2 regions of the Streptomyces sp. P9-A2 genome follow, and region 2 is predicted to be linked to the other one. Evidence: predicted binding sites of a transcription regulator. Region 2 holds the regulator's gene; the other holds the start of a gene.
What was found. Region 2 encodes HspR, which represses chaperone genes until heat shock. Its sites were predicted from a motif close to TTGAGNNNNNNNNNCTCAA; they were not measured.
Positions count from the first base shown of each region.

Region 1: lon (endopeptidase La) is a predicted target of HspR. The motif match lies at 8,422-8,440, and genes of this name have one in related genera.

Region 1 is NZ_JAZIFX010000001.1:5,508,064-5,517,767, forward strand. Features, by position in the region: gene V4Y04_RS25185 (hypothetical protein) at 1-904, shown strand, start outside; gene V4Y04_RS25190 (DUF6104 family protein) at 992-1,174, opposite strand; gene V4Y04_RS25195 (multifunctional oxoglutarate decarboxylase/oxoglutarate dehydrogenase thiamine pyrophosphate-binding subunit/dihydrolipoyllysine-residue succinyltransferase subunit) at 1,365-5,189, opposite strand; gene V4Y04_RS25200 (sensor histidine kinase) at 5,504-6,616, opposite strand; gene V4Y04_RS25205 (response regulator transcription factor) at 6,613-7,353, opposite strand; gene V4Y04_RS25210 (spermidine synthase) at 7,477-8,181, opposite strand; gene lon (endopeptidase La) at 8,463-9,704, shown strand, end outside.
Region 2 is NZ_JAZIFX010000001.1:4,306,502-4,316,205, reverse strand. Features, by position in the region: partial or broken gene V4Y04_RS19600 (helix-turn-helix transcriptional regulator) at 1-553, shown strand, start outside; gene V4Y04_RS19595 (helix-turn-helix transcriptional regulator) at 516-1,574, opposite strand; gene V4Y04_RS19590 (sugar ABC transporter substrate-binding protein) at 1,923-3,029, opposite strand; gene V4Y04_RS19585 (heat shock protein transcriptional repressor HspR) at 3,545-3,997, opposite strand; gene dnaJ (molecular chaperone DnaJ) at 4,003-5,199, opposite strand; gene grpE (nucleotide exchange factor GrpE) at 5,290-5,961, opposite strand; gene dnaK (molecular chaperone DnaK) at 5,958-7,802, opposite strand; gene V4Y04_RS19565 ((Fe-S)-binding protein) at 8,538-9,704, shown strand, end outside.

The sequences.
Region 1 (9,704 bases), 1.2 Mb from region 2:
GTGCCGCGCGGAGCCCGGCTCCGTCGTTCCCGCCGCCCGGCTGCTGCACGAACGCATGCTGCTCGCCCGGGCCGGCGATGACTGGAGTGTGCTCGTCCCCGAGGGCGGGCCCTGGCGGTCCGGCACGGACCCGGTGGACCGGGTGGTCAACGGCTGGGCCGTCGCGCTCACCGTCGGCGTCTCCTGGCCGGTGCTGGCCCTGTGGTGGGACGGCGAACGGGCCGGGTTCACGCTCGCCATCGGCTTCCGCCACCCGGTCGGCTATGTGTGGCTGGCCGACGGCACACCGGCCGGCATGGAGGAGGCCATGCGCACCTTCGGGGGCCGGCTCGGCCTCGACCCGGTCCTGGACATGCAGGCCCTGGAAGAGCTGACCGAGCCCGATTCCGCCGCCGACGCCTTCGCGCGGCTGAGCGGAGTACTCGCCGTTCTCACTCGCGCGGGCGTATCCCTGCCCCCGGGACTCGTCCCCGGTGAGAACGCCGACGGACTGCTCGAAGCGGCCCGGCTCCAGCCGGACACCCGCCGGATCGAGGCGGACGGGAGCGGGGAGGAGAGCACGGCGGGCGAGAGGAGCGCTACGGGCGGGGGCGAGCGCGGGGGCCAGACCCGGGAACAGACCCGGGAACAGAAGCAGCGGAGGGAATACGGAGCGAGGGAGGCGGATCGGCCGGGGGGCGCCACCGGTGCCGGGCATCCCGTGCTGTGGCCCTCCCGCGCGGGCAGCCCGTCGTCCATGCCCGCCGTGCCCGTCCTGGCCCTCGTCCAGATGGCCGCGGGCCTGCCGCTGGCCGTCTGGGGCCTACGGCACCGCAGCGGCGGCTGGATCGTCGCGGGGACGCTCCTGCTGGCCCACGGCGCCCTCGCACTGGCGAGCCACACCCTCACCCACCCGCGCGACTGAACCCGCACGACAGGCGGCCTCGCGCGACTGGACCCGCACGCGCGGCGGGGGCGCACCCGCCCACGCGGCACGCTCGCCGGCCTCCTCCTACTCCTCGTCCTCGTCGTCGTCCAGCCGGGCCAGCCACGTTGCCAGGCGTTCCACCGGCACCTCGAAGTCGGGGTTGAGGTCGACGAACGTCCGCAACTGCTCGGCGAGCCACTCGAAGGTGACCTCCTCCTCGCCGCGCCGCTTCTCCAGTTCCTCGATGCCACGGTCCGTGAAGTACATGAGGACAAGAATATGTGGGCGCCGAACCGGGCCGAACCGGGCCGGACCGCGACGGAGCGTGAAAACGTGACCGGGCCGCACCCCCGGAGTGGGAATGCGGCCCGGTCACGCGGGACCCATGACGGCGTCGCTCGGAAGCACGTCGGGTGAAGACCCGTCGGGCAGAAGCCCGTCAGGCTTCGAAAGCCCGTCAGGCTTCGAACACCTCACGCACCAGCTGCTCCTGCTCGGCCTGGTGCCGCTTCGCGGAACCGACGGCCGGGGACGAGCCGTGCGGGCGCGAGATGCGGCGCAGACGCTCGCCGTGCGGGACGTCGGCGCCGACCGCCAGGTCGAGGTGGTCGATCAGGTTGAGCGCGATGAACGGCCAGGCACCCTGGTTCGCCGGCTCCTCCTGGGCCCACAGGTACTTCTCGGCGTTCGGGTACTTCTTGATCTCCGCCTGGAGCTCGGTACCCGGCAGCGGGTACAGGCGCTCGATGCGGAGGATCGCCGTGTCCGTCACGCCGCGCTTCTTCCGCTCGGCATCGAGGTCGTAGTAGACCTTGCCGGTGCAGAAGACGACCTTCTTGACCGCGGCCGGGTCGACCGAGTCGTCGCCGATGACCGGGCGGAACTGGCCCGTGGTGAACTCCTCCGCCTTCGAGGCCGCGGCCTTCAGCCGCAGCATCGACTTCGGGGTGAAGACGACCAGCGGCTTGTGGTGCGGGTTGTGCACCTGCCACCGCAGGAGGTGGAAGTAGTTCGACGGCGAGGTCGGCATCGCGACCGTCATGTTGTTCTGCGCGCAGAGCTGCAGGAACCGCTCCGGGCGGGCCGAGGAGTGGTCCGGGCCCTGGCCCTCGTAACCGTGCGGCAGGAGCAGGGTCACACCGGAGGTCTGGGCCCACTTCTGCTCGGCCGAGGAGATGAACTCGTCCACGACCGTCTGCGCGCCGTTGACGAAGTCACCGAACTGCGCCTCCCACATCACCAGCGCGTCGGGGCGGGCCAGCGAGTAGCCGTACTCGAAGCCCATCGCCGCGTACTCGGAGAGCAGGGAGTTGTAGACGTTGTACCGCGCCTGGTCCTCGGACAGGTACAGCAGCGGCGTGAACTCGGCTCCCGTCTCACGGTCGATGACGACCGCGTGGCGCTGGCCGAAGGTGCCGCGCTGCGAGTCCTGGCCGGCCAGCCGGACCGGCACACCCTCCAGGAGCAGCGAGCCGACCGCGAGGGTCTCGCCCATGCCCCAGTCGATCGTGCCGTCCTCGACCATCGCCGCCCGGCGCTGCAGCTGAGGCAGCAGACGCGGGTGGATGGTGACGTGGTCGGGGATGTTGACCTGCGACTCGGCGATCCGCTTGACGACCTCCGAGGTGACCGCCGTGTTCACGGCCACCGGGAACTGGGCCTGCGGCTCCGAGGGCTCGACGGCCATCGGCTGCGACGCCGCCTCGCGGACCTCGGTGAAGACCTTCTCCAGCTGGCCCTGGTAGTCCTGCAGCGCCTGTTCGGCCTCTTCCAGGGTGATGTCGCCGCGACCGATGAGGGACTCGGTGTACAGCTTGCGCACCGAGCGCTTCTTGTCGATCAGGTCGTACATCAGCGGCTGGGTGAACGCCGGGTTGTCCGACTCGTTGTGACCGCGGCGGCGGTAGCAGATGAGGTCGATCACCACGTCCTTGTTGAACGCCTGGCGGAACTCGAAGGCCAGCCGCGCGACGCGGACCACGGCCTCCGGGTCGTCGCCGTTCACGTGGAAGATCGGGGCCTCGATCATGCGGGCCACGTCCGTCGCGTACATCGACGAGCGCGAGGACTCGGGCGCGGCGGTGAAGCCGACCTGGTTGTTGATGACGACGTGGACCGTGCCGCCGGTGCGGTAGCCGCGCAGCTGCGACATGTTCAGGGTCTCGGCCACCACGCCCTGGCCCGCGAAGGCCGCGTCGCCGTGGATCGCCACCGGCAGGACGGTGAAGTCCGTGCCGCCCTTGTTGATGATGTCCTGCTTGGCGCGCGAGACGCCCTCCAGGACCGGGTCCACCGCCTCCAGGTGGGAGGGGTTGGCGACCAGGGAGACCTTGATCTGCTCGCCGTCGAGACCGGTGAAGGTGCCCTCGGCGCCCAGGTGGTACTTCACGTCGCCGGAGCCGTGCATCGACTTCGGGTCGAGGTTGCCCTCGAACTCGCGGAAGATCTGCGCGTACGACTTGCCCACGACGTTGGCCAGCACGTTCAGCCGGCCGCGGTGGGCCATGCCGATGACGACCTCGTCGAGACGGGACTCGGCGGCCGAGTCCAGCACGGCGTCGAGCAGCGGGATGACGGACTCGCCGCCCTCCAGGGAGAAGCGCTTCTGGCCGACGTACTTGGTCTGCAGGAAGGTCTCGAAGGCCTCCGCCGCGTTCAGCCGGCGCAGGATGCGCAGCTGCTCCTCGCGCTCCAGGTTGGAGTGCGAGCGCTCCACGCGGTCCTGGATCCACTTGCGCTGCTTCGGGTCCTGGATGTGCATGAACTCGATGCCGGTGGTGCGGCAGTACGAGTCGCGGAGCACACCGAGGATGTCGCGCAGCTTCATCAGGGTCTTGCCCGAGAAACCGCCGACCGCGAACTCGCGCTCCAGGTCCCACAGGGTGAGCCCGTGCTCGGTGATGTCCAGGTCGGGGTGCTTGCGCTGGCGGTACTCCAGCGGGTCGGTGTCGGCCATGACGTGGCCGCGGACCCGGTAGGAGTGGATCAGCTCGAAGACGCGGGCGGCCTTGGTGACGTCGTCGTCGTGGGACGCGTCGATGTCCTTGAGCCAGCGGACCGGCTCGTAGGGGATGCGCAGCGCCTCGAAGATGTCGTCGTAGAAGCCGTTCTCGCCGAGCAGCAGGTTCGCCACGGCACGCAGGAACTCGCCGGAGGCGGCACCCTGGATCACCCGGTGGTCGTAGGTCGACGTGAGCGTCATGACCTTCGAGATGCCGAGCTTGTTCAGGGTGTCCTGGCTGGTGCCCTGGAACTCCGCCGGGTAGTCCATGGAGCCGACGCCCAGGATCACCGACTGGTTCGGCATCAGGCGCGGCACGGAGTGGACGGTGCCGAGGCCGCCGGGGTTGGTCAGCGAGACCGTGACGCCCGTGAAGTCGGCCATCGTCAGCTTGTTGTCGCGGGCGCGACGGACGATGTCCTCGTAGGCCTGCCAGAACTCGAAGAAGTTCAGCGTCTCGGCCTTCTCGATGCCCGCGACGACCAGCTGGCGGTCGCCGTTCGGCTTGACCAGGTCGATGGCGAGGCCGAACTTGATGTGCTCCGGCTTCACCAGGGTGGGCTTGCCGTCCACCTTCGCGTAGTGCCAGTTCATCGACGGCATCGCCTTGATGGCCTGGACCATCGCGTAACCGATGAGGTGCGTGAAGGAGATCTTCCCGCCGCGGGCACGCTTGAGGTGGTTGTTGATGACGATGCGGTTGTCGAACAGCAGCTTCACCGGGAGCGCGCGCACGGACGTGGCCGTGGGCACCTCCAGGGAGGCGTCCATGTTCTTCGCGACGGCCGCGGACGGACCGCGCAGCGTCACCTGCTCGGTGCCCTGCTTGGCCCCGCCGGCGGGCTGCGCCTTGGGAGCCTGGGACTTCGCGGCGGCCGGCTGGGCGGCGGCCGGAGCGGCCTTCGCCGGAGCGGGCGCCGGGGCCTTCGCGGCCGGCTGGGCAGCCGGTGGTGCGGCGGCAGCCGGCGGCGCGGCGGCGGGCTGCGGGGCAGCGGGCGCGGGCGTGGCGGCGGGCCGGGCCGGAGTGACCGGCGCGGTCGTCGTCGTGCCGGCGGTCCCCGGCGCCGCGTTGTTCACCGGAGCCGAGGCCTGAGGGGCGCCCGGCTTGTAGTCGGCGAAGAAGTCCCACCAGGCCCGGTCGACCGAGTTCGGGTCCTGGAGGTACTGCTGGTAGATCTCGTCGACGAGCCATTCGTTGGCACCGAAGGCCGCGGCAGGGTTCTTGCCCGCGTGATCGGTGTCGGTCGAAATGCTCGAGTTACTGGGGGACTGTGGCGACACGGCGTCAACCGCCCTCTTCCGCTTCACAAAATGATGGACAGCGGAAATTAAGGCTACGCCTCCCCGACCGAGAAGGTCAGGCCGGACCCGTTCAACGTCGCGCAAGTCACATCTCGGAGGGTGTTTCGGCGCAGGAAATGGCGGGAAACAAACGTGGTTCCGCACGATCGGGGCGCATCGGGAACGGGTCGGCCGCGACCCGGCGCACTCGCTCCACGGGCCTGTGCTCGCATCCGAGCCTGATCACACGTGTCCATCGGCGCGAACGCGGCGCGAATACAGATGGATCTTGAGGCTCCGCTTGGCACCTTACGTCAACCTGCCGAGGGAGAGGCTCCCGGGAGAGTGATAAGAATTCGGCATCCTCGTTCGGATTCGGCCACACCGATCCGTCCGCCGTGGAGATCGACGGCCCAGCGGGCGATCGCCAGGCCGAGGCCGGTGCCCCCGTCACTGCCCGGACCGTGCGGCAGGTTGACGCTGCCGCGGTTGAACCGCTCGAAGACGCGATGCCACTCGGTCCGCGGAATGCCGGGCCCCTCGTCCAGGATCTCCAGCTGAAGCGAGTCCGGCTGCGGGCCGGGCCGTGCCTTGACCGTCACCCGGCCGTGCGGCGGGCTGTGCTTGACCGCGTTGTCGATGAGGTTGGCGACGACCTGGTGGATGCGCTCCGGGTCGACGTACGCGGTGAGCTCCGGCGGCCTGACGTCGAGACTCAGGTGGACGTCCGTGCGTGTATGGCCGCCGGAGCCGGTGGTCATGCCCGCGCGCGCGGAGGCGACCATGTTGGCCTCCTTGAGCACGCCGGACAGATACGGCCACACCTCGAACCGCTGCCGCCGCAGCGGGACGACCCCGTTGTCCAGGCGGGACAGGTCGAGGAGCGTCTCCACGAGACGCCCCAGCCGCTCGGTCTGCTTCAGCGCCGTGCGCATGGTCTCGGGGTCGGCCTCGGTGATGCCGTCGACGATGTTCTCCAGCACCGCGCGCAGACCCGCGATGGGGGTGCGCAGCTCGTGCGAGACGTTGGCCACCAGCTCCTTGCGCTGCTGGTCCTGGGCCTCCAGCTCGTCGGCCATGACATTGATGGTCTGGGCCAGGTCGCCCAGTTCGTCCCGGCGGTGCTCGCGCACCCGGCGCGTGTAGTCGCCGTGCGAGATGGACCGGGCCACCGCGTTCATGTCGTCCAGCGGCGCGGTGAGGGAGTGTGCCACGAACTGTGTGATGAGCAGGGTGGCGATCATCGAGAAGACCGTGATGAAGCGCAGTTCCGTCTTGGTCTGCACCGCGATCATCGACAGCCCGGTGGTGATCAGTACCGAGATGACGACCAGCGCACCCAGCTTGGTCTTGATGGAGAACGGGCGGACGCCGCCCCAGGGGCCGGGGTCCCCGGGGCCTCTCCGTGCGGCCGGCCCGTCGCTCATGGCGTCGGCGTCTCCAGGGCGTAGCCCACGCCGTGCACGGTACGGATGCGCTCGGCACCGATCTTCCGGCGCAGCGCCTTGATGTGGCTGTCGACGGTCCGGGTGCCGGAGGCGTCCGCCCAGTCCCAGACCTCGGCGAGCAGCTGCTCCCGGGAGAGCACCGCGCGGGGAGTGTTCGCCAGGCACACCAGGAGGTCGAACTCGGTGGGCGTCAGATGGACGTCCTCGCTGCGTACCCGCACCCTGCGCTGAGCGTGGTCGATCTCCAGTTCGCCCAGGCGCAGGATGCCGCTGCGCGGGGCGGAGGCCGCCAGGGCCGCCCGCTCCATGCGGCGCAGCAGCACATGCACGCGTGCCGCGAGTTCCCGCATGGAGAACGGCTTGGTCATGTAGTCGTCGGCGCCGACGCCCAGCCCGACCAGCATGTCGGTCTCGTCGTCGCGCGCGGTCAGCATCATCACCGGCACCGGCCGCTGGGCCTGTACGCGCCGGCAGACCTCCAGGCCGTCGAAGCCCGGCAGCATGATGTCGAGGATCAGCAGGTCGGGCTGCCAGGCCTCCGCCGTGTCGACGGCGGACGGACCGTCGCCCGCCGTCTGCACCAGGAATCCCTCGGCACGAAGGCGGGTCGCGATGGCGTCCACGATCGTCGCGTCGTCCTCGACCACCAGGACCCGGCGCTGTGCGCCCGGTGTGGCCGCCGCCGTGCCGTTGTGGGAGGTGTGTGTCTGCTCCATCGCCCGCCCCTGAAGTGTGCTTTCCGGAATCCGTGGGGTGAATCCGTCTCTGCGCATGACTGCGATTGACGCTTGAATGATCCGCGTCCGTGCAGCAGCGTACGGGGAGTCACCGCGGCTTTGCTATCCAGGGCGGACGCCGAGGTGAACGACGTCAGGAACGCCCCGGGCAACGGGGATCTCTTCGGTACGCACCTGTTGGAACCCGGCATTCCGCAGGGTTTCCTCAAAATCGGTGGACGGTCGGGCGGACCACACCGCGAGTACTCCGCCGGGGGTCAACACCCTCGCGCAGTCCCGGAGTCCGGCGGGGGAGTAGAGCCCGTCATTGCCCTCGGTGACGGTCCAGTCGGGGCCGTTGTCGATGTCGAGACACAGGGCGTCGAACGTGTCGGACGTCTTATGGACGTACGTCACCAGATCGACCTCGACGATCTTCGCGCGGGGGTCGGCGAGAGCACGCGCGGAAAGTTCGGCCAGGGGGCCCGCGCGGTGCCAGTCGATGACGGCGGGTTCGCGCTCCACCACCGTGATGCGGCCCCAGCGGGGTGCGGCGGCGGCGTGCGCGAGGGAGAAGCCGACGCCGAGTCCGCCGATGAGGACGTGCGGGTCCTGTCGCGGACCGCGCCCCGCACGAGTGTCGGCGGCGTCGAGCGCGCCCAGGGCGGCGTCGACCAGTCGGCGCTCCGAGCGGCCGTCGGAGGTGTCCATCAGGAAGCAGCCGTTCGCGATGATCTGCAGCAGGCCGCCGTGCCGGCGGAGCACCACCTCCCCGTACGGGCCCTCGCGGCGGTCCAGGACTTCGGGAATGTCGTAGGGGGTGGACATGCGTTCATCCTGGCAGCACTCCTCGTGCGGCGGGGCGCCCCCGTCGGTCCGGGGCGTTCCGGGCGGCGCCCGGCGGTCCCGGGGTGGCGGTCCCGGGCGGTGCTCGGCGGCCCCCGGGAGTCCGATGAGGTGCTCCTCGCTTCCCGGCCGCCGGACCGGATGCCGCCGGATGCCGCCGGGTGATCGCTGAGGGCGAACGCGATCGCACACGGCCCGGGAACAATCAAGGGCTCAGGACCATTGAGTCGGTATAACTCAACTTGACTGCCGAAGGGGAGATCATGGCTACTGAGTCCGCACCGCTCGCCCTGCCCGTGCTGCCGCTCGACGACGAGGTCGTGCTGCCCGGGATGGTGGTCCCGCTGGACCTGAGCGATTCCGAGGTGCGCGCCGCGGTGGAGGCCGCCCAGGCCGCCGCCACGTCGGAGCCGGGAAAGCCCAGGGTCCTGCTGGTGCCACGCATCGACGGGACCTACGCCGCCACCGGCGTCCTGGGCACGGTCGAACAGGTCGGCAGGCTGGCCGACGGCGACCCGGGCGCCCTGATCCGGGGCCGGGACCGGGTGCGGATCGGCGCCGGGACGACCGGGCCGGGTGCCGCGCTGTGGGTGGAGGGCACCCGGATCGACGAGACCGTGCCGGAGCCCGCCCCGAGTTCTTCACCTCGCTCGGACAAGGGAGCCCCCTATCCCGGCCAGGTGGCAGAACTGGTCACCGAGTACAAGGCACTCGCCACCGCCTGGCTGCGCAAGCGCGGCGCATGGCAGGTCGTCGACCGCGTCCAGGCCATCGACGACGTCTCCGCCCTCGCCGACAACTCCGGTTACTCACCGTTCCTGTCCACCGAACAGAAGCTGGCCCTGCTGGAGACCGCCGACCCGGTGGCCCGGCTGAAGCTCGCCACCCAGCAGCTGCGCGACCACCTCGCCGAACAGGACGTCGCTGAGTCCATCGCCAAGGACGTCCAGGACGGTGTCGACAAACAGCAGCGCGAGTTCCTGCTGCGCCGCCAGCTGGAAGCCGTACGCAAGGAACTGCGCGAGCTGAACGGTGAACAGGAGGGCGAGGAATCCGACGACTACCGGAGCCGCGTCGAGGCCGCGGACCTGCCGGAGAAGGTGCGCGAGGCCGCGCTCAAGGAGGTCGACAAGCTGGAGCGCTCCTCCGACCAGTCGCCCGAGGGCTCGTGGATCCGCACCTGGCTCGACACGGTGCTCGAGATGCCGTGGAACGAGCGCACCGAGGACGCGTACGACATCCAGGGCGCCCGGGCCGTGCTCGACGCCGAGCACTCGGGCCTGACGGACGTGAAGGAGCGCATCACCGAGTACCTGGCGGTGCGCAAGCGGCGTGCCGAGCGCGGGCTCGGGGTCGTCGGCGGCCGCCGCGGCGGAGCCGTGCTCGCCCTCGTCGGCCCGCCCGGCGTCGGCAAGACGAGCCTCGGAGAATCCGTCGCCCACGCGATGGGCCGTAAGTTCGTCCGGGTCGCCCTCGGCGGCGTCCGCGACGAGGCCGAGATCCGC
Region 2 (9,704 bases):
GCGCGCGGTGTGACCGCTCAGGCCCTCGCCCTGGAGCGCGACCAGGCCTTCCTCGATCGCGGCGGCCGTATCCGCACCCTGTACCCGCACAGCCAGCGCCACGTACTGATGGTCATCGCGCGATACGAGCAGTTGAGGGGTGACGCGGAGGCCCGCACTCTCGACGAAGTGACCGACCGTCTCATCGTCGTCGACCGGACCGTCGCCTTCGTCCCCTCCGACAGCGACGGCCGCGTCGCGCTGGAGATCCGGCATCCTACGATCGTCGGCTACCTGGCCACCGCCTTCGACCGTTTCTGGCGCCTGGCCACGCCGATGCACCCCCGGGCGGTCCGCCGGCCCACGCTGGACGGCGTCACCCCCCCGCCAGCACGCCATCGCCCGTCTCCTCGTCGAGGGCCACACCGACGCCGTCATAGCCGACCGCCTCGGCATGAACGTCCGCACCGCCCGCGTACACATCGCCAAGATCGCCGCGACACCGGGCAGCGGGAGCCGGGCTCAGCTCGGGTACCTCATCGGGCAGTCCGGGATTCTCGACCAGGACTCGTGACGGAGGCGGAGGCCGCCGCTGACCGCGGCGGGCCGTCCAGGCCGGTCTGGGCTATCTTGACGCCCAGCTGGGTGCGGCTGGCCGCGCCCAGCGTCTCCGACAGCCGGGCGATGTGGGCCCGGCAGGTGCGCACGCTGATCCCGAGCCGCTCCGCTATCACCGCGTCCTGGTGGCCCTCCGCGAGCAGCGCCGCGATGGACCGCTCCCGGTGGGAGACGCCCTCGAAGCCGGTGTCGGGGAGCGGGGCGGCCAGCGGGAGGGCGAGCCGCCACAGCCGCTCGAAGACCGTGCCCAGGTACTCCACCAGCGCCGGGTGCCGCAGCTCCAGGGCCATCGAGCGCTCGGCGTTGGCGGGAATGAAGGCGACCGTGCGGTCGAAGAGGATCAGCCGCTCGGTCACCTCGTCCAGCGTCCGCGCCTCCACCGCGTCACCCATCAGCTCCAGGTACGTGTGCAGCCCCTGGCCGTGCCGGGCCACATGCGTGTAGAGGTCCCGCATCCGCACCCCGCGCCCGCGCAGCGCCGTCGCCCGGTGCAGGCCCTCCGACAGCTCCGCCTCGCGCCGGATACCGCCGGGCTGGACCGTCAGCACCTCCGTGGTGCACGCCTGCGTCGCCTCGTCCATCGCGGCCTGGATACGGGCCACCCCGTCCAGCACCCGGATCGCCGGGCCTTCCCCGGCCGAGGCGGCGAAGGCCTGCGGTGACTGCGTCCCGCGGCCGAGGCCGGCGTACCACTCGAAGGCGTCGACGGCCGAACCCACTCGGCGCTGGCTCGCGCTGACCTCGTCGTACATCCCGCGCAGCAGCCGGGTCATGACCTCCTGCGGGGCGGTCGGCACCAGCCAGTCCATGTCGTCGGGGTCCGGGTGCAGCAGGGCCAGGTCCAGCAGACAGGGCACCGGCTCCGCGTCCCGGCGCGGCACCCGCCCGCGCCGTACGGCCCGGGAGTACACGCGATCCCCGATGTCGCACAGTCGGTCAGCACCATGCGGATGCTCGTCCGTCCCGCGCCCGGCCATTGCCCGTCCCACCCCCCGGTTCAGCCACTTTCCGATGCGCAACTATGCGCGGACCCACCCGGCTCCGCAACACGGCTCCCGTCGGAGCCACCATCGAAAAGCGCCGGTACGACCACCTATCTCCCCGCCTCGCCTCGCCACCTTGCAGCAAACCGGCGGCGGTCGGCCCCACATGAGCGGAGCGAGAGCGGCAGGGCGCGGGGCCCGGAGCGCGGGGCCCGGAGCGCGGCGCGGGCGCGTGCGGGAACGAACACTGCCGGGGAGCGCGGCTGTCCGCGCTCCCCGGCAGAGCGGTCGACGGGGCGGTCGACGCGGTCCGGCGGCCGAAGACCCGCCGCCGGACGGGCCTTACTTCACCCCGGCCTCGTCGCACGCCTCCTTGTAGGCGGCCGTGCAGATGTCCGAGACCTTGTAGAACCCGTCGGCGACGACCGTGTCCATGATGTTCTTCTTGGTCAGGGCGACCACGGGCACGAGCTGCGCCGGAATGTCCTTGTGGGTGGGGCTGTCGACGCGGTCGCTGGTCAGCGCGTCGAACTGGATGTTCTTGCCCTGGACCCGCGCCACCGCGATCTCCGCCGCGTTGTCCGCCTCGGTCGAGTAGGACTTGTAGACGCTCATGAACTGGTCGCCCAGGAGGATCCGCTGCACCCCGGCGAGTTCGGCGTCCTGGCCGGTGATCGGGGGCATCTCGGTGACCCCGGCGGCCTTCAGCGCCTTGATGACGCCGCTCGCCATGCCGTCGTTGGCGGAGTAGATCCCCACGATGTTGCCGGCGCCGATCGCGGTGATCGCCTCGGCCATGTTGGCCTCGGCGTTCTCCGGCTTCCAGTCCTTGGTGTCGTAGGTCTTGGCGATGGTCACCGCGTCCTGGAGCTCGGACAGCGCCCCCGCCTTGAACTGCTTGGCGTTCGGGTCGGTCGGCGAGCCGTTCATCATGACGATCTTGCTGGTGACCCCGGCGTCGCCGCCGAGCGCCTCCAGCAGGGAGCGGCCCTGGACCTCGCCGACCAGCTCGTTGTCGAAGGATATGTACGCGTCGATCGGGCCCTCGGCCAGCCGGTCGTAGGCGATGACGGGGATGCCCGCGTCCTTGGCCTTCTTCACGTCCTCGGCGATGGCGTGCGCGTCGACCGCGTCCAGCACGATGACGTCGACCTTGTCCTTGATCATCTGCTGCATCTGGCTCGACTGCTTGCCGGCGTTCGCCTCGGCGTTGGCGTAGTCGACCTTGCCCTTGTCGCTGGTGAGCTCCTCCACCTTCTTCTTGAAGATGGGGTAGTCGAACTGGTCGTACCTGGTGTTGGCCGTCTCCGGCAGCAGGAGCCCGATGGTGACATCGTTCCCCTTGGTGGGGCTCGCTCCGTCGCTGCTCCCTGTCGCGTTGAGCGCGCCGCAACCGGCGAGCGTGAGGGACATGGAGGCGGCGGCGACTGATATGGCGATACGACGCATGCGAGGGCTCACTTCAGTACGTTTTTGGACGTGGGCACAACATTGCGGCCCATGTGACTGAAAAGCCAACGCTCCAGCGACCAGTGGCGTCAAGACCAACTACTTAACGAGATGAACACAGCACCGTGCGCTGAAGTCGTGTGGGCTCGGCGAAAGAATCGCACACATATCCCACACGCGCACACACGTGCTGCTCACAGCCGTGCGCGGGGCGTACACGGAGACACCGGGGACTCCGGGTGACAAGCCGTCAGCAGCCCGTACGCAGAAGGGACTCAGAGGTTCGTTCGAACCTCCGAGCCCCGGCCGGTACTTCACTTTTGCGCCAAACAGAACTTCTCCGTCAGGCCGCAGCCTTCCCGCCGAGTCACTTCCGTCACAGCACCACCGCCCCGGACCGACACTTTCGCGCCGTCCGACGGCGACCGGACCGCACGCACGCCGACCGGACCGGACCGGACACACAGGTCGACCGGACCGGACGCACGCAGGTCGACCGGACCGTACGCCGGCCGTCAGTCGGTCTGCTGCTGGCGCTTGGGCCGCCACACCACCAGCGCACTGGTCTGCTGGACCTCCTGGTACGGCACCAGGTCCCGGCGGTACGACGCGTGCACCGCCGCCTCACGCTGCCGCATGGTCGCGGCCACGCCGTCCAGGGCGCCCTCCAGCTCCGCCACCCGGGCCTGGAGCGCGGCGACCTGGTCCTCCAGCTCGATGATGCGCTTGATGCCGGCCAGGTTGATGCCCTCGGTCTGCGACAGCTGCTGCACCTGACGGAGCAGCTCGATGTCACGGGCCGAGTAGCGGCGGCCCCGGCCCGCGGTGCGGTCCGGCGAGACCAGCCCCAGACGGTCGTACTGACGCAGCGTCTGCGGGTGCAGCCCGGAGAGCTGGGCCGCCACCGAAATGACATAGACCGGAGTGTCCTGCGTCAGTTCGTACGGATTGCGTCGACGACCGTCCATCGCCCTCAAGCTCCCTTCGCGGCCTGGAACAGCTCCGCCCGCGGATCATCGTCCGCGGTCGCCTCTCGATACGCCTCCAGTGCGTCACGAGCCTTCCCCGGCAGGTCCTTGGGGACACTCACCTCGACGGTGACCAGCAGATCACCGCGCGAGCCGTCCTTACGGACCGCTCCCTTGCCGCGGGCCCGCATGGTCCGCCCGTTGGGTGTCCCCGGGGGCAGCTTCAGCGTGACCGGCGGACCGCCGAGCGTCGGGACGCGGATCTCACCGCCGAGCGCCGCCTCCGGGTAGGTGACCGGGACGGTGACGGTGAGATTGTCCTCCTTGCGGCCGAACACCGGGTGACTGCCGACGTGCACGACCACGTAGAGGTCGCCCGCCGGGCCGCCGCGCTCGCCCGGAGCGCCCTTGCCGCGCAGCCGGATCCGCTGGCCGTCACTGACCCCCGCCGGGATGCGCACCTGCATCGTCCGCGAGGACTTGGCCCGGCCGCTGCCCTTGCAGATGTCGCAGGGGTTCTCCGCGGTCAGGCCGCGGCCCTTGCAGTCGGGGCACGGGTCGGTGAGCGAGAAGCCGCCGCCGCTGCCCCGGGCGACCTGCCCGGTGCCGACGCAGGTCGGGCACACGCGTGGTGTGCCGTTCTTGTCGCCGGTGCCCGAACAGGCCTTGCAGGCCTGCTGGGAGGACATCCGCAGCGGGACCGTCGCCCCCTCGATCGCCTCGGTGAAGCTCAGGGTGACCTCGGACTCGATGTCCTGGCCGCGCCGGGGCTGGGTACGCGTGGTGCCCGTGCCGCCGCGGTTGAACAGTCCGCCGAAGACGTCGCCGATCCCGCCGCCGAAGCCGCCGGCGCCGGCCTGGCCGCCGCCCTGAGCACCGCCCTGGCCGCCTCCGAAGAGGTCACCCAGGTCGAAGTTGAACGACCCGGCACCGCCCGCCCCCGGCCCCGCGCGGAAACCGCCGTTGCCGAAGAGCGAGCGGGCCTCGTCGTACTCCTTGCGCTTCTTGGGGTCGCCGAGGACGTCGTTCGCCTCGGAGATCTCCTTGAACCGCTCCTCCGCCTTGGCGTTGCCCTTGTTGGCGTCCGGGTGGTACTCGCGGGCGAGCTTGCGGTACGCCTTCTTGATCTCGGCCTCGGTGGCGTCCTGGGGGACGCCGAGGACCTTGTAGTAGTCCTTCTCGATGAAGTCCTTGGTGCTCATCCCCGACGTCCCTCCTCTCCTGCCCAGCCGGTCTTTCCTGACCTGCTCGTCCTGCCCGCCCTCGCCGGCGTGCGGACGCCGGCGAAGGCGTCAGCCCTCCTGGGGGCCACCTGTCTCCTTGTCGTCCGCCGCCGCCTCGGTGCCCTCCTCGGCCGGCTTGCCCGGCTGGGCACCCGGCTGCGGTTCCGCCACGGCCACCCGCGCGGGGCGGATGATGCGCTCGCCGATGCGGTACCCCGGCTGCAGGATCGCCACGCACGTCGTCTCGGTGACGTCCGGGGCGTAGGAGTGCATCAGGGCCTCGTGGATCGTCGGGTCGAAGGGCTCGCCCTCCTTGCCGAACAACTGCAGGCCCATCTTCGCCACGGTCGACTCCAGCGACTCGGCGACGGACTTGAACCCGCCGACCAGCTCGCCGTGCTCCCGCGCGCGGCCGATGTCGTCGAGCACGGGCAGGAGCTCGGTCATGAGGTTCACCGCGGCGACCTCCTTGACCGCGATCCGGTCGCGCTCGACCCGGCGGCGGTAGTTCTGGTACTCGGCCTGGAGCCGCTGGAGGTCCGCGGTGCGCTCACCGAGCGTCGTACGCACCTGGTCCAGCTGGGCCACCAGCCCGGCGTCGGGACCCGGGTCCCCGGCCGGGGCCGCCGCCTCCTCCGCGGAGGGGGTGGCGGCCTTCGGCTCGGCCTCGTCGGCCGGAACGCCTGAGGGGACGTCGGGCTGCTGCGACTGCTCGTCGAAGCCCGGGGTCTCCTCGGTCACGCCGCACCGTCCTTACGTTCGTCGTCCACGATCTCGGCATCGACCACATCGTCGTCCGCCCTGGCCTCACCGGCACCCGCGCCGGCTCCGCCGGCCGCCTGGGAGGCCTGCGCGTCGGCGTACATGGCCTGGCCCAGCTTCTGGGAGACGGCCGCGACCTTCTCCGTGGCGGTGCGGATCTCGGCGGCGTCCTCGCCCTTGAGCTTTTCCTTCAGCTCGGCGACGGCGGCCTCGACCTCGGTCTTGATCTCGCCGGGGACCTTGTCCTCGTTGTCCGCGAGGAACTTCTCGGTCTGGTAGACGAGCTGCTCGCCCTGGTTGCGGGACTCGGCGGCCTCGCGGCGCTGGTGGTCCTCCTCCGCGTACCGCTCGGCCTCCTCACGCATGCGGTCGACCTCGTCCTTCGGGAGCGAGGAGCCGCCGGTGACGGTCATCTTCTGCTCCTTTCCGGTACCGAGGTCCTTCGCCGTGACGTGCATGATGCCGTTGGCGTCGATGTCGAAGGAGACCTCGATCTGCGGGATACCGCGCGGCGCCGGCGGCAGACCGGTCAGCTCGAACATGCCGAGCTTCTTGTTGTACGCCGCGATCTCGCGCTCGCCCTGGTAGACCTGGATCTGCACCGACGGCTGGTTGTCCTCGGCCGTGGTGAAGATCTCCGAGCGCTTCGTCGGGATCGTGGTGTTGCGCTCGATCAGCTTGGTCATGATGCCGCCCTTGGTCTCGATACCGAGGGACAGCGGGGTGACGTCGAGCAGCAGGACGTCCTTGACCTCGCCCTTGAGGACACCGGCCTGGAGCGCGGCGCCGATCGAGACGACCTCGTCCGGGTTCACACCCTTGTTGGCCTCCTTGCCGCCGGTCATGCCCTTGACGAGCTCGGCGACGGCGGGCATACGGGTGGAGCCACCGACCAGGACGACGTGGTCGATCTCGGACAGCGCGATACCGGCGTCCTTGACCACGTTGTTGAACGGCGTCTTGCAGCGCTCCAGCAGGTCCGCGGTCAGCTGCTGGAACTGGGCGCGGGTCAGCTTCTCGTCGAGGTGCAGGGGGCCCTCGGCGGAGGCGGTGATGTAGGGCAGGTTGATCGTGGTCTCGGTGGACGAGGACAGCTCGATCTTGGCCTTCTCGGCGGCCTCACGGAGGCGCTGGAGCGCCATCTTGTCCTTGCCCAGGTCCACGCCGTGCCCGGACTGGAACTGCTTGACCAGGTAGTCGACGACGCGCTGGTCCCAGTCGTCACCACCGAGGTTGTTGTCACCGTTGGTGGCCTTCACCTCGACGACGCCGTCACCGATCTCGAGGAGGGAGACGTCGAACGTACCGCCACCGAGGTCGAAGACCAGGATGACCTGCTCGTCCTTGTCGAGGCCGTACGCCAGCGCGGCGGCCGTCGGCTCGTTGACGATGCGCAGCACGTTCAGACCGGCGATCTCGCCGGCCTCCTTGGTCGCCTGGCGCTCCGCGTCGTTGAAGTACGCCGGGACGGTGATGACCGCGTCGGTCACCTTCTCGCCCAGGTACGCCTCGGCGTCCCGCTTCAGCTTCTGGAGCACGAAGGCGCTCATCTGCTGCGGGTTGAAGTCCTTGCCGTCCAGGTTGATCTTCCAGTCGGTGCCCATGTGGCGCTTGACCGACCGGATGGTCCTGTCGACGTTGGTCACGGCCTGCCGCTTGGCCACCTCACCGACCAGCACCTCGCCGTTCTTCGCGAAGGCGACGACGGAAGGCGTGGTCCTGGCGCCCTCGGCGTTGGTGATGACGGTGGGCTCGCCGCCCTCCAGAACGCTGACGACGGAGTTAGTCGTGCCCAGGTCGATGCCGACCGCACGTGCCATTTCGATTCCTCCAGCTGACTTGAGTGGAACAGACTCAAGCATGCCTGACGTCCGGCGCCGGGTCAACAGAACTGAGTCGACGGGACTCAACTCTTATCCGCTCCTTACGCGCAACCGGGCGCCGGCCTGCGGTTTCGCGCAAGGACGCGAGACGCGAGGACGCGGCAGGAGCCACCCGCCGACAGCCACCCGCCGGGAGCAGGCCACCGGCGGCCTCGACGGCGACGCCGCGGCGACGCCACCGCCACCGCCGTTCCGGCGGTCACGCCGGGGACGGCATCAGCGACAACGCGGCCGGGGCGGCGGCGCGCGGTGGCCGGGCGGCAACGGCACCCGGTGGCGCGCGAAAGCCTCGCGCGCGACACAGAGGCACCGCGCGGGACGCCGAGGCAACCGCGCGGAGGCGCCGCGCGGAGACACCGAGGCACCGCGCGGAGGCGGCGGAGACGCCTGCGGGCCGCCGGGACGGTGGCGCCGGAACAGCGGCATACGGATACAAGTGTGCGTCACGGATATAAGTTGGTGACGTATGCCCCGCTTTGACGGCCGTCGCGCGGCCGCGTCCGGGGCGTTCCCCAAGGCAAGCCTCAGCGATTCAGATCACCCCGTACCCGACTACAGTGCGGCTGGGGTTGGGGGTAGTCTCAGACGGACTGCATAAGTTACCGCTTAGTAATGTCGGGAATCCCGTGGCAGGGACCCCCGGCACAACCCTCGCAGGCCCGAGGAGCCCCCATGCAACTCGCCGCGATCATCGTGTCGCTGGTCCTGGCTGTGGTCGGCGCTGCCCTGCTCGCACGCGCGATCGGCCAGTTCGTCCGGTACTTCAAGCTGGGCCAGCCGGTCCCGGCCGGCACCCGGACCGACAATCCCTACCAGCGCAGTGTGACCCTGGTGCGGGAGTTCCTCGGCCACACGCGCATGAACAGGTGGGGTGTCGTCGGCATCGCCCACTGGTTCGTGGCCGTCGGCTTCCTGACGCTGCCACCGACCCTCGCCCAGGCGTTCGGCCAGCTCTTCCAGGCCGACTGGACGCTGCCGGTCATCGGCGGCTTCCTGCCGTTCGAGATGTACATCGAGTTCATCGGCGTGATGACCGTGCTCGGCATCGCCGTGCTCATCGTCATCCGTCTGCTGAGCCTGCCGTCGCGTCCGGGCCGCAAGTCCCGCTTCACCGGCTCCAAGTCGGGTCAGGCGTACTTCGTCGAGTACGTCATCCTCACCATCGGCCTCGCCATCTACGTGCTGCGCGGCCTCGAGGGCGCCCTGCACCACGTGGACGGCTACCAGGCGGCGTACTTCGCCTCGTACCCGCTGGTGCTCGCCTTCGAGAACCTCGACGTCGGCACACTGCAGAACCTGGTCTACCTGGTCGCCATGATCAAGATCGGGACCTCGTTCGTGTGGATGATCGTGGTCTCGCTCAACATGAACATGGGTGTGGCCTGGCACCGCTTCCTCGCCTTCCCGAACATCTGGTTCAAGCGTGAGGCCGACGGCGACGTCGCCCTCGGCGCGCTGCAGCCGATGACGTCGGGCGGCAAGCCGATCGACTTCACCGACCCCGGTGACGACGACGTCTTCGGCGTCTCCCAGGTCGAGCAGTTCTCCTGGAAGGGCCTGCTGGACTTCTCCACCTGCACCGAGTGCGGGCGCTGCCAGTCGCAGTGCCCCGCCTGGAACACCGGCAAGCCGCTCTCCCCCAAGCTGCTGATCATGTCGCTGCGCGACCACGCGCACGCCAAGGCCCCCTACCTGCTGGCCGGCGGCGGCAAGACGATGGAGGGCGAGGAGAAGGCGTCGGCCGAAGCCCTCAAGGACGTGCCCGCGGCCGCCCTCGCGGAGGCCGAGCGTCCGCTGATCGGCACCCTCGAAGAGAACGGTGTCATCGACCCGGACGTC